2 regions of the Solwaraspora sp. WMMD792 genome follow, and region 1 is predicted to be linked to the other one. Evidence: riboswitches for the same ligand, from Rfam matches in the RefSeq annotation. Region 1 holds a riboswitch; the other holds the start of a gene.
What was found. A riboswitch is a leader RNA that binds a small molecule or an ion and turns the genes downstream of it on or off. The one in region 1 is predicted to bind ZMP and ZTP.

Region 1 (3,363 bases):
GGACCCGGCGATCAGCTTCTTCTGCAGGTCCTCGTGCTGAGCGTTGTACTCACCGGAGTTGAGGTTGATCCGCACGCCCGGGTTCTCTGCCTCGTACTCGGCCTTGAGGTCGTCGAGGCCGAAGTCGCCCCAGTACGCGATGGTCAGGGTGGTGCCGTCGTCGTCGCTGCCGCCGCCGGGTTCGCCACTGCAGCCGGCGATCAGCAACGCGCCGGCGGCGCCGACCGCCGCCGTACGCGTCCAAGGGGTCCAACGCCGCTTCATCCCATCCTCCGAACACAATTGGAAACGCTCCCAACATCGAGGAACGTCGACTGAACCGGATAAGTGAAGCCACGGTACGAGTGACCCCGGCACGTGTCAATGGCGGGTTAACGCCGTGGCCAACCCGTAACCTTGGTGACCTCGGTCACGCCGACATCGTGTTTGGTAGAGAGCTCACCGGTGCACTCTGCGCACCGGCGGCGGGGCGGCCGCCACGCCCGGCCGACGCCGGATATCGTTTCGGGCAGCAGACTTAACCGGGCAAGGCCAGCGGAACCCACCCACCGCACCGCCCGCCACCCGGCTCGACGCACCGCCCGGTGCACCGCCCTGACCAGCAGAAACGAGCCCGAAGGAGCGCCGCCGGTGAAACGGCCGACCATCGCCGACATCGCCCGCCGAGCAGGCGTTTCCAAGGGCGCGGTCTCGTACGCGCTCAACGGCCAGCCCGGGGTCTCCGAGGCGACCCGGCAGCGGATCCTCGCCATCGCCGCCGAGATCGGGTTCAACCCCAACAGCGCCGCCCGCGCCCTGTCCGGGGCCACCGCCAACGCCGTCGGCCTGGCGCTGAGCCGCCCGGCCCGGATCCTCGGCATCGAGCCGTTCTTCATGGAGCTGATCAGCGGCGTCGAGGCCGAACTGTCCGCCCGGTCGTACGCGCTGACCCTGCAGGTGGTGGCCGACACCGAGGCCGAGATCGCGGTCTACCGGCGCTGGTGGGGTGAGCGCCGGGTGGATGGCGTGTTCCTCTGCGACCTGCGACTCGACGACGACCGGGTGCCGGCGCTGGAGTCGCTGCAACTGCCGGCGGTGGTGATCGGTGGCCCCGGACACACCGGCTCGCTGCCGAGCATCTGGTCCGACGACGCGTCGGCCCTGGTCGAGACGGTCGAGTACCTGGTCGCGATGGGTCACCGCCGGATCGCCCGCATCGGTGGCCTGCCCGGCCTGCTGCACACCGAGATCCGCGCGGGCGCGTTCACCGATGTCTGCCGCCGGCTGGGGCTGGACCAGTGCGTCACGGTGCCGTCCGACTACACCGGCGAGGAGGGCGCCCGGGCCACCCGGCGGCTGATCAGCACCGCGGCCCGCCCCACCGCGGTGATCTACGACAACGACGTGATGGCGATCGCCGGCCTGGCGGTGGCCCAGGAGATGGGGCTGGCCGTGCCGGGCGACCTATCGATCGTTGCCTGGGACGACTCGCCGCTGTGCCGCCTGGTGCATCCGCCGTTGACCGCGCTGGGCCGCGACATCCCGGCGTACGGTGCGCACGCCGCGCGGCAGCTGCTGGCGACGATCGCCGGTGAGCCGACGCAGGCGTACCAGGACGAGACGCCGCACCTGACCCCGCGTGGCAGCACCGCCCCGCCGCGCGCCAGCTGACCTGACCCACCGCGCCCCGCCACGCGCCGCCCCGCCGCGCGCCAGCTGACCTGCTGTGGCCAGCCAGTGAACCGATTAAGTTTCCGGAGCGTTAAACGGTGCGAAAATCGCGAATCTCACTGCGTACCGTCGGGTCCACCCCGACCCGCCGACCACCGCAGGTTATGCTCGGACCGGTCACGTGACTGGCGCAGCGGAGGTGGAACCGACCACCGGGGAGCGACCATCGACGTGCGCCGCGCGCCTGGGTGCACCGTCGACGGCACCGTCATGTCCGGGGGCGTCCCCGGCCGGCGGAGCCGCCCGACCCCAGGAGGGCACGTCGTGCACGTACCGCAGATCCCGCAACTGACCGCCACCGATCCCGAGCTCGCCGCCCTCGTCGAGGGTGAGGCCCGCCGCCAGCACGACAAGCTGCGCATGATCGCCTCGGAGAACTACGTCTCCGCCGCCGTGCTGGAGGCCAGCGGCACGGTGCTGACCAACAAGTACTCCGAGGGCTACCCGGGCCGGCGCTACTACGAGGGCCAGCAGTTCGTCGACCCGATCGAGACGCTCGCCGTCGAGCGGGCCAAGACGCTGTTCGGGGCGGCCCACGCCAACGTCCAGCCGTACTCGGGCTCCCCCGCCAACCTCGCCGTCTACCTTGCCTTCCTCTCCCCCGGCGACACCGTGCTGGGGATGTCGCTGCCGATGGGCGGGCACCTCACCCACGGCTGGTCGGTGTCGGCCACCGGCAAGTGGTTCAACTCGGTCCGCTACAACGTCTCCCGCGACACCGGCCGGATCGACTTCGACGAGGTACGTGACCTGGCCCGCCGCGAACGGCCGAAGGTGATCTTCTGCGGCGGTACGGCGGTGCCGCGGACCATCGACTTCCCGGCCTTCGCCGAGATCGCCCGGGAGATCGGTGCGGTGCTCGTCGCGGACATCGCGCACATCGCCGGCCTGGTCGCCGGCGGCGCGCACCCCTCGCCGATCGGCCACGCCGACGTGGTCACCACCACCACCCACAAGACGCTCCGCGGCCCGCGCGGCGCGATGATCCTCACCACCGAACAGCACGCCGCCGCGATCGACAAGGCAGTCTTCCCCGGCCTGCAGGGCGGCCCGCACAACCACACCACCGCCGGCATCGCCGTCGCGTTGCGCGAGGCCGACACCGACGACTTCCGCCGGTACGCCCACCAGGTGGTCGCCAACGCGAAGGCGCTCGCCGCCGCGCTGGTCGACCGGGGCTTCGAGCTGATCTCCGGTGGCACCGACAACCACCTGATCCTGGCCGACCTGACCGGCAAGGGCGTCGGTGGCAAGCCGGCCGCGCAGGCGCTGGACCGGGCTGGGATCGAGCTGAACTACAACACGGTGCCGTACGACCCGCGCAAGCCGTTCGACCCGTCCGGCATCCGGCTGGGCACCGCCGCGCTGACCACCCGCGGCCTGACCGAGGCGCAGATGCCGCAGGTCGCCGCCTGGCTGGACGACGCGGTGACCGCAGCGGTCAAGGACGACGGTGCCGCCCTCGACCAGATCGCCGGGGAGGTAGCCGACCTGCTGGCCGGCTACCCGATGCCCGGCTACGCGGCCTGACCTGCGCTGAGCTCCGCCCACCCGCGCCTGGTCTGCGGCCGTCCGGGTCAGTGCGACGGGGTGGGGAAGTCGGCGATGTACGCCTCGGTCCGCTCCGCAGGTGCGGGGCGGGCCAGGGCGTAC
Region 2 (3,363 bases), 6.5 Mb from region 1:
GCTCGGCGCGTTCCACGCGGGCGACAACCGTACCGCCGCCCGGCAGGCCTGGCGTTCGGCGGAGGTCACCCACGCCCACCCCGAGGCGATCCTGGGTGCGGTCGCCGTCGCCGTCGCGGCGGCGGAAGCCGGCTGGTCCCGGCTGACCCGGTCCCGGCCCGAGCCGGCCGAACTGCTCGACGTGGTGCTGGCCCACCTGATCGACGGCCGACTGATGTCCGGCATCGTCCGGGCCAGGCGGTTGCTGGGGGTCGGCGTCGCCGAAGCGGCGTACGAGTTGGGCAACGGCGCGCAGGTGCTGGCCTTCGACACCGTCCCGTTCGCACTGTGGGTCGCCGCGACCCGACTCGACGACTACCCGGCGGCGATTCACGCCTGTGTCGAGGCCGGCGGTGACGTCGACACCACCGCGGCGATCGTCGGCGGCATCGTGGCCGCGTACACCGGCTCCGGACCGGGTGGAGTCCCGGCGCAGTGGTTGGCCCGCCGTGAGCCGCTCCCCGACGACGTACGCCCGACCCGGTAGCACCGGCACAGCTCCACGGCCATGGTCGAGGCACGTCCGTCACGCCGGAGCAGAAGCCAGCGAGCAGCCCGGTCGGCCGGCCGGGTCGGCTGCTACCTGGTCGCGCGTTCGGCGCTGTGTACGGCGTTGCGGAACAGCATGGCGACGGTGGTCGGTCCGACGCCGCCGACGCGCGGGGTGATCGCCGCTGCCACCTCGGCGCAGGCTTCGTCGACGTCGGGCAGGAGGCGGCGGCCGGCGTAGCGGACACCGGCGCCGATCACCACCGCTCCGGGCCGGACGTGCTCGGGCTGAATGATGCCGGGTACGCCGGCCGCCGCGATCAGGATCTCGGCGCGCCGGGTGTAGCGGGGCCAGTCGGCGACTCCGGTGTGGACCACGGTCACTGCGGCGTTGGCGGTGGGACGTTTCTGGGCCAGCAGCATCGCCAACGGTCGGCCGAGGGTGGCGCCACGGCCGAGGATGACCACCTCCCGGCCGGCGATTGGGACCCGGTGATGGTCCAGCAGCGCCTCGATCCCGGCCGGAGTACACGGCACAGGTCCCGGCAGGCCGACGGCGAGGCGACCCATGTTGAGCGGGTGCATCCCGTCGACGTCCTTGTCCGGGTCGAGGCTCTGCAGGGCGGCGTCGTAGTCGAGGTGGCCCGGGATCGGGTACTGGATCAGGACGGCGTGCACCCGGCGGTCGGCGTTGAACCCGGCGATCACCTTGAGCAGGTCGTCCTGGGTGGCGTCGGCGGGCAGATGCCGGTGCGGCGAGTCGAAGCCCAACTCGGCGGCCTGTCGCTGTTTGAGGCGGATGTAGCCGGCGCTGGCGTCGTCGTCGCCGACCAGGATGGTGGCGAGGCTGGGCGTGACACCGCGTGCACGCAGGGCGGCCACCCGCCGGGTGACATCGGCGAGTACGGCTTCGGCTACCGGCGCGCCGGGCAGCAGTCGAGCATCCGCAGGCATGGGAGTCCCTTCGGACGGGAGCCCAGGCGGTCGACTCCCGTGGCCGGCTCCCCGATGGTCCACCATCCCGTGCCGCCAGTCGCACTGACGACGAGACTACCGCGACGGGGCACCTGCCCCCTCCTCGGCGCTCGGGCCGGCTCAGATCCGGCGGGCGTCCCACCGGCTGCCCATGCTCCTCATCGAATCTGGTACCGAAACTCTTCCGGAAACGAACGATCAGTCCACATCGGCTGCTCTGACTCACTGTCGTCGCCTGCCCGGGCAGCGACGACCTCTTCGACTCGGGCGGACCGGCCTTCCTGCGCATCATCCCACAGACGACATCGAGGCACGGCACTGAACTTCTTCCGGAAGTTTGCCGGAACTTATTGACGCCGGAGGTGTTATCGCTCACAGTCTATGGATGCAGGGAGGGCAGGCACCCCTGCAACCTGGTCGTCCACCAGGAGCCGGGCACCCACCGCCACGCCACCCACGCGCGCGCTAACGCTCACCCGCGTGGCGTTCGACGCAGCCTCCGTCCATCCCGGGCCGCGGCTCGGTTCGACGCTGCCTGTCCAACGACGACCGGACCACGTGCACGGCCCTGAACCACGCCTCGACAGGCGTGGCCTTACTTCTGTCAGAAGGGAAGGTCATGTATCCCATGGCAAGACCCGTCGGACGCCGTCTGGCGTTCGGGCTGTCGGCCGCCGCGGCCGTGCTCGTCGCGGCCGTGGCCGCATTGACTGCGACCACGCCGGCACACGCCGACGAGGCCACCCTGGGGGCGGCCGCTGCCCAGTCCGGCCGCTACTTCGGCACCGCCGTCGCCGCCAACAAACTCGGCGACTCGACCTACGTGAACATCCTCAACCGGGAGTTCAACAGCGTCACCGCCGAAAACGAGATGAAACTCGACGCCACCGAACCACAACAGAACCAGTTCAACTTCACCAACGGCGACCGCATCGTCAACCACGCCCTCTCCCGCGGCATGGCCGTCCGCGGCCACACCCTCGCCTGGCACTCCCAGCAACCCGGCTGGATGCAACAGATGGAAGGCAACGCCCTCCGCCAGGCCATGCTCAACCACGTCACCCGCGTCGCCTCCTACTACCGAGGCAAAATCCACTCCTGGGACGTCGTCAACGAAGCCTTCGAAGACGGCAACTCCGGCGCCCGCCGCAACTCCAACCTCCAACGCACCGGCAACGACTGGATCGAAGCCGCCTTCCGCGCCGCCCGCGCCGCCGACCCCGGCGCCAAACTCTGCTACAACGACTACAACATCGACAACTGGTCCTGGGCCAAGACCCAGGCCGCCTACAACCTCGTCCGCGACTTCAAACAACGCGGCGTACCCATCGACTGCGTCGGCCTGCAGTCACACTTCAACTCCCAGTCCCCCTACCCCTCGAACTACCGCACCACCCTGTCCAGCTTCGCCGCCCTCGGCGTCGACGTACAGATCACCGAACTCGACATCGAAGGCTCCGGCAGCAGCCAGGCCAACGCCTTCCGCGGCGTCGTCAACGACTGCCTCGCCATCGCCCGCTGCACCGGCATCACCGTCTGGGGCATCCGCGACAGCGACTCCTGGCGCAGCTACGGCACCCCACTACTGTTCGACAACAACGGCAACAAGAAGCAGGCGTACGACGCGACCCTGTCCGCACTCAACGCCGGCGGCACCCCGGTCAGCCCGTCCCCGTCGGTCTCGCCGACCAGCGGCCCGTCGCCCACCACCAGCCCGTCACCCAGCCCACCGCCGGGCGGCAACCCGTACCAGCGCGGCCCGGACCCCACCCGCGACAGCGTGGCCGCCAACCGAGGCACCTTCGCCACCGCCGAGATGAGCGTGTCCCCCGGCAACGGATTCAACGGCGGATCGATCTA

Region 2: another riboswitch for ZMP and ZTP. It lies ahead of O7629_RS33295 (tetrahydrofolate dehydrogenase/cyclohydrolase catalytic domain-containing protein); the one in region 1 lies ahead of glyA (serine hydroxymethyltransferase).

Annotation. Positions count from the first base shown of each region.
Region 1 covers NZ_JARUBH010000009.1:652,672-656,034, reverse strand. Annotated here, with positions in the region: gene O7629_RS04535 (extracellular solute-binding protein) at 1-264, opposite strand, end outside; gene O7629_RS04530 (LacI family DNA-binding transcriptional regulator) at 631-1,650, shown strand; ZMP/ZTP riboswitch at 1,822-1,907, shown strand; gene glyA (serine hydroxymethyltransferase) at 1,975-3,240, shown strand; gene O7629_RS04520 (bifunctional diguanylate cyclase/phosphodiesterase) at 3,288-3,363, opposite strand, start outside.
Region 2 covers NZ_JARUBH010000009.1:7,164,989-7,168,351, reverse strand. Annotated here, with positions in the region: gene O7629_RS33300 (ADP-ribosylglycohydrolase family protein) at 1-526, shown strand, start outside; gene O7629_RS33295 (tetrahydrofolate dehydrogenase/cyclohydrolase catalytic domain-containing protein) at 619-1,482, opposite strand; ZMP/ZTP riboswitch at 1,496-1,575, opposite strand; partial or broken gene O7629_RS33290 (endo-1,4-beta-xylanase) at 2,132-3,238, shown strand.